2 regions of the Thermorhabdus hydrogeniformans genome follow, and region 1 is predicted to be linked to the other one. Evidence: riboswitches for the same ligand, from Rfam matches in the RefSeq annotation. Region 1 holds a riboswitch; the other holds the start of a gene.
What was found. Region 1 has a riboswitch for glycine ahead of gcvT (glycine cleavage system aminomethyltransferase GcvT). Riboswitches for the same ligand answer to the same signal wherever they lie in the genome.
Positions count from the first base shown of each region.

Region 1 (3,412 bases):
GCTCCTTTCAGGCTGATATGGGGTGTATGAGGTGTAAAATTCAGAACGCCCCACAACGGCCCTGACCACCGCCGGCACGTGGTGGTCGTAGGCTCCGGCGCCCATGAAATTTACAAACTCGAAAGCCCTGTTTTCTTTCTCAAGAGCCTGAAACTCCCTCTCTATTTCCACCTCGCTTAAAGCCCCGGGGAGGTCCAGCTCCCTCTTTAGCTTTACCTCCGGCGGGATATCGGCGAAAAGTTCGTCGATATCCCTTATCCCCAGCGCTTTCAGCATCTCTTCCACCTGAAAAGGCGCGTGGCTGGTGTACCTCATGGCACTACTCCCTTTCCAGCAGTTTCTCGTAATCCGCGGGGCTTAAAAGATCGTCCAGCTCGCTTTCATCGTCTATTTCTACGACTATCATCCAACCTTCGTCATAGGGGCTTTTGTTTACCAGTTCGGGATTGTCCTTTAAAGCCTCGTTTACCTCCACCACGGTTCCCGACACTGGGGCGTATATGTCCGAAGCCGCCTTAACCGATTCCACCGCGCCGAAGGCCTCGCCCTTCTCAACCCTGGCCCCGACTTCGGGGAGGTCAACATAGACCACGTCTCCCAAGGCGTCCTGGGCGTGATCGGTAATGCCTATCCTCCCCCTGCGTCCTTCCACCAGTATCCATTCGTGTTCTTCGGTGTACTTTAAATTTTCGGGCACATGGCTCATTTAAATCTCCTCCTTGCTCTTAATAATTTTGTATTCAGCCAGTTTGTTTAATTACAATTTTAAAAAGTTTTTGGGCGTCACCTGCGCCCTGTGTCTTTTGCCGCGAATTTCTATCTCCAGTAAGGGGATGTCGGCATATTTCCCCGATGCATTCCATCCGGGGATTTTCTGCACATCCACCAGCGCCAGGGCCAGGTATTCCCTCACATACGGCCCGTAGTTGCCCGAGGTCACATATCCTGCCTCCTCGTCGCCGAAATAAACTTTATACCCCTGCCGGGGCACGCCTTTTTCCAGGAGCTTCAGGCCCACAAGCCTCCTGCCGGTATTTTCATTGACCTGGCGGTAAAGGGCGTCCCTGCCGGGGAAATGCTTGTGGAATTTTATAAACCTTTCGAGGCCCGCCTCCACCGGGGTGATGTCCTCCGCCAGTTCGTGGCCGTAAAGAGGCAGGCCCGCTTCAAACCTGAGGGTGTCACGGGCGCCGAGGCCGCAGGGGACCACCCCGGATTCTACAAACTTTTCAAAAAGTTCTTTTATAACATCCGGCGGCCCGTAGACTTCGAATCCGTCCTCGCCGGTGTAACCCGTGCGGGAAACCATAAGAGGCTTGCCCTGATATTTCAGTGTTGTAAATGAAAAAGGTCGGATGTCCGGCGCGGGCAAAAGTTTTTCTATATAAGCCGGGCTCCCCGGCCCCTGAAGCGCGATCTGACCGTATGAATCGCTGACGTCCCGGACGCTAACATCGCCCCTTGCGTATTTTTTTATGTGCTCGAAGTCCTTATCCTTATTCGAGGCGTTTACCACCAGAAGATAGCGGTCATTTTGCAAGCGGTACACCAGGAGGTCATCCACCGTTCCCCCGTTATCGTAAGTCATGACGGTGTACTGAACCCCGCCGTCTTTTAACAGGCAGATGTCATTTGTCAGCAGGCCGTTCAAAAATTCGGCCGCACCCCCGCCTTCCACCAGTATCTCCCCCATGTGGGATACATCGAAGACGCCGGCTTTTGTCCTCACCGCCATGTGTTCTTCAATGATGGAGGTGTACTGGATTGGCATCTCATAGCCGCCGAATTCCGTCATTTTGGCTTTTAGCTTTACATGTTCATCGTATAACGGAGTCCTCTTTAACATTCTTCTCCCCTCCTTCACTCAATAAAAACCGGAAACAGTTACATCCGCTTTTTAAGGTAAAAAATAAAGAGGTCCCAAGCGTAAATATCGTAAATCAAGACATTTAAGCTTAGAACCTCTGTCCTTTTGCCTGAAAGATTGTCATCTTCGGCGCTTTGAGCTCTCCAGAGGCAGGTCCAGAGGCGATCCTTTTGCCTGAGAGTTTCACCTTATATGAGGCTTACCCCTTCGGCGCCCGTCGTCCGGGTCTCTCTCGCCCATGTCATCCCTAACCGTATAGTTTGAATAAATATTACCACATTTCTTATAAAATAGCAAGTTTTGTGAAAGATTTTGTATCTGCCGACGGTCGTGATGAACTCAAGCACTTTAGATAGCGCAAGCCATTTTAAAAGTTTTTTCATAGTTGAATGGCTTCGGTCAGGGTTTCTTCTGTTATAATATCTCCTTTGCATCTAGATAATTCACGAATAATTTTACCTTGTCTTAAAACAAGCACTCTGTCCGCCAGTCGAGCCATCTCTTCCATTTCGGAGGACACAAGCAATACACCATTGCCTTCGTCGGCAATATTGCGGATAAGATTTGCTATTTCATTTTTAGCCTCAACATCAATACCGACGGTCGGATCATCGAGCAGCAGTACTTTGGGTCCTGTGACAAGACTTTTTGCAAAAACCACTTTCTGTTGATTCCCGCCGGAAAGCACTTCAACATATTGTTCGGTGTCAACCATTTTTATATTTAATTTTTGGCTTAGATCCGTAGCTATTTTTTTACCTTTCCCGTCATCGATAAACAATCTTTTCTTTAACCTTCTCCACACCGGCAGGAGTATGTTATGTCTTATGGATTGACCCGCTATTATTCCTTCTTTACGCCTGTTTTCAGGAACAAGAAATAAACCGTGCTTTATTCCGTCCCATGGACCGTTGATTTTTAAAATCTGGCCATTTACTATTATTTCACCCTTTTCGGGTCTGTAAAGCCCGTAAATATTTTTCAGTATTTCTGTGCGGCCGCTTCCCAGCAAACCGGCTATCCCGACTATTTCTCCCGGGTATACGGCAAAACTTACATCATTGATCTTATCACGCCACTTTAGCCCTCTGACCTCCAAAATTGGCTGATTTCTTGAAATATTTGTTTTCGGCGGAATGTATTCATACGTTGTTACCTTTCGCCCGATCATGGCCTGTATTATTTGCTGTATTTCTACATTTTTAACATAATCGTCCAGCGAAACCCTGCCATCCCGCAACACCACAACCCTATCGCAAATGTCCGTTATTTCCCGCAGATGATGAGAAACAAATATTATGGCTATTCCCTGCTGTTTCAATCGTTTTATAAAATCGAACAATCTGTTTATTTCCTTTTGCGTAAGGGATGCGGTAGGCTCATCGAGTATCAAAACCGCAGGTTTCCGGATCAATGCCTTTACTATTTCCACTATCTGCTGGTTTCCTATAGAAAGGTCTTCCACATAAGTTCTCGGGTCAATTTCCACATTGAAATCTTTAAATGCCTCCTGGGCCTTCTTAATGCAGGTAGAGTCATCAATAA
Region 1 is NZ_JBJYKD010000008.1:8,459-11,870, reverse strand. Features, by position in the region: gene gcvPA (aminomethyl-transferring glycine dehydrogenase subunit GcvPA) at 1-315, opposite strand, end outside; gene gcvH (glycine cleavage system protein GcvH) at 320-706, opposite strand; gene gcvT (glycine cleavage system aminomethyltransferase GcvT) at 758-1,846, opposite strand; glycine riboswitch at 2,020-2,112, opposite strand; gene ACKX14_RS05495 (sugar ABC transporter ATP-binding protein) at 2,247-3,412, opposite strand, start outside.

Region 2 (3,412 bases), on a different contig from region 1:
TTTATCACAAAGAATCACTCCATAATATGTATTCGGATGCAAAATCTTTCTTTGGTGGAGAGAGCCCTGTTAAAATATTCAATATGTGTTTAATTATTCCTGCATAGTTTAATTATTGACTTTTTTATGGATTGAGCCTATACTGTATTTAGACGATTTTAAAAATATCTAATAACAAATAGAAGTGTAAGGTTATTTTAAAATTGATTTGGAGGAATTACTATGGGCGACAGGTCTAAATTCTATCTGCCGGTCAACTGGCCGATGGTGTTTTTAATACTGAGTCTCTATATAATGGGCTTTCTATTGTATCCTTACCTGCCTGAGATGATGCCCTCACACTGGAACGTGGCGGGTCAGGTGGACGGCTATACCCCAAAAAATGTATATTTGATCTTTCTCCCTTCCCTCATATTGGGAATTTATTTATTGATATCTTTTGCCCCCGCTCTGGACCCGAGGCCCGAAAGCTATAGAAAATTCAGAGGAGTCGTAGAGGGATTCAGAATTATTATTGTTCTGGTTTTTGCGAGCATATATGTTGCAACCATTTTATTTGCACTGGGCATACCCGTTTCTGTTGGTAAGGTTGTAAGATTTATGCTGGGGCTGATGCTGGTTTTTATTGGAAATTATTTCGGCAAAGTGCGGCACAACTATACATTTGGAATAAAAACTCCGTGGACGCTGGCCAGCGAAGAGGTGTGGAACAAAACCCACAGGGTCTCAGGTCCGCTGTGGGTGGTTGCGGGATTTGTCTGGATGATAAGTATTTTTATGGCCGACAGACCGGCTTTCATAATTGATATGGCGGTTTTGGCCGCCGCTGCAATTTTCGGGTTCATTTATTCCTGTTTGCTGTTCAATAAATCAGGGAAGTAAAGCAAAGCGGAAAATACGTAAATTCGGCCGGTAACTGAAAACGCAGCATGTACAACCTGAATTCCATGGGGGTGAAGGAAACGAACCTGAACATTAGTTTCAAGGCCCTTTCGGACCCCATCCGCAGGAAGATTTTGCTTTTGCTGAAAGAAAAGGATATGACGGCGGGAGAAATTGCCGAGCGCTTCGACATATCAAAGCCGAGCATCTCCCATCACCTGAATATATTGAAACAGGCGGGCATGGTGGTGGATGAGCGAAAGGGTCAGAACATATATTATTCAATTAATACTTCGGTTTTCGAAGACGTGGTGAGTTTTGTGATGGATTTGCTGGGGAAATGATTTTGACTCCATGGGAGTTAAATGCGTTTAATGGTGAAAATAGAAGGCAGATCGTGCAAAAATTAGTTGAAAATCTCGAAAATATATAATATAATATATAATACAATATGACCAGTGAAAAGAATAACTTGTGGATGAAGGATATGGAAGAGACCCTTGAAAAGGGCGCCGAAGGGGTAAACGGCGATGCCGTGAAACTCTCAGGCAAAAGGACCGTATCCCGACATCTCTCTGGAGAGCCGCAAGGCACCGAAGGAGCAATTTCCGGAGCTAAACTCCGGGAAGAATCTCTCAGGTCAGAAACAGAGAAATAAAGGCTGAGGATACCTTTATTTCTCTTTTTTGTTTGTCCGGGTTTAAGAACGTTTTATATAAGCAAAATAATTAATGAAAAGATACACCTTTTAAATCCAAACCATTTCGGGTAAATATTTTTGAAAAATAGAAAAATAACTGTTATTACAAAAAGGAGGTACTGGCCATGATTGAACTTAACGCTGAAAACTTTGAAGAGGAAGTGATAAAGTCCGACAGGCCCGTATTAGTTGATTTCTGGGGCCCCAGGTGCGAGCCCTGCAAGGCCCTGATGCCGCAGGTCGAAAAGCTGGAAGACAAGTACAAAGACAGGATTAAGTTCTGCAAGCTTGATACATCCAGGAATATCAGGCTCGCCGTTTCCCAAAAGGTTTTGGGGCTTCCAACACTCGCAATTTACAAAAACGGCGAAAAGGTCGACGAAGTTACACGGGAAGTTACCATCCAGATGGTCGAGGAAATGATTAACAGAAACCTGTAGGTGTTGCCGCATTATGGATAGGGCCGGTAAGTATGTCAACACATTACAGGTGATTTTTTTCACAAGGAGGGAAAGAGAATGAAACTGGAGCTGGGGTATTTTCATGTTAAAGACCTGACCTTTGGAAATAGGACGGGTTTTCAGGACGGCGTGGTGACCGTCAACAAGAAGGAACTCGTCGACCTGCTTCTGCAGGACCCCAGGCTTAAAAGCGTGGACCTTGATATCGCAAAACCCGGGGAAGAGGTCAGGATAATCCCGGTGAAGGATGTAATTGAGCCCAGGGTGAAGGTTTCCGGCGGTGGCACCGTTTTCCCGGGATTCCTGGGTAAACCCCTGACGGTGGGGAGCGGCAAGACCCATGTGCTCAAGGGTATGGCCGTTGTCACCTGCGGCCGGATTGTGGGATTCCAGGAGGGCATCATCGACATGTCGGGGCCGGGAGCTGATTACACGCCCTTTTCACGGCTGCTGAACCTGGTGGTAATTGCCCATCCGGTGGAAGGTTTGGATTCTCACGAGCATGAAGAAGCCGTTAGAATATCCGGTTTGAAGGCGGCGGCCTACGTGGCCGAAAGCGTGAAGGACCTTATGCCCGAAGAAATCAAAGTTTACGAGACAAAGCCCATCCCGGAGACCCTCCGGGAATATCCCGACCTTCCAAAGGTGGCCTATGTTTACCAGCTGCAGAGCCAGGGACTTTTACACGATACTTATGTCTACGGAGTCGATGCAAAAAAAATCATCCCGACTTTAATTTCTCCCACCGAGGTGATGGATGGCGCCATAGTCAGCGGCAACTGTGTTTCCGCCTGTGATAAGAACACCACTTACGTGCACCAGAACAACCCGGTGATAGAAGAACTTTATGCCAGGCACGGCAAAGATATCAACTTCGTGGGCGTAATCATAACCAATGAAAACGTAACCCTGGCGGACAAGGAAAGGTCGTCGGACTACACCGCAAAACTGACGGAATATCTGGGCCTTGACGGTGTAATCATAACTGAAGAGGGTTTTGGCAACCCGGACACGGACCTCATCATGAACTGCAAAAAAATTGAGGAGAAGGGCATAAAGACGGTCCTGATCACCGACGAATACGCGGGCAGGGATGGGGCTTCCCAGTCGCTGGCCGATGCGGACCCTAAAGCCGATGCGGTGGTGACGGCGGGCAATGCCAACGAGGTGATAATACTTCCTCCCATGAAAAGGGTCATCGGATTATTGGATACCGCTTCCATAATAGCCGGCGGCTCCCAAAAGGCTTTGCGGGAAGACGGCAGCCTGGAAATCGAGCTGCAGGCCATCACCGGCTCCACTTCGGAAGTTGGCTTTACCCGCATGAGCGCAACTACTTATTAATCTTTAATAAGTAAGCCTGGGGTTT
Region 2 is NZ_JBJYKD010000014.1:34,258-37,669, forward strand. Features, by position in the region: gene sigI (RNA polymerase sigma-I factor) at 1-8, opposite strand, end outside; gene ACKX14_RS08625 (SdpI family protein) at 223-882, shown strand; gene ACKX14_RS08630 (autorepressor SdpR family transcription factor) at 954-1,226, shown strand; glycine riboswitch at 1,361-1,452, shown strand; gene trxA (thioredoxin TrxA) at 1,708-2,022, shown strand; gene ACKX14_RS08640 (glycine/sarcosine/betaine reductase component B subunit) at 2,101-3,387, shown strand.
Region 2: another riboswitch for glycine. It lies ahead of trxA (thioredoxin TrxA); the one in region 1 lies ahead of gcvT (glycine cleavage system aminomethyltransferase GcvT).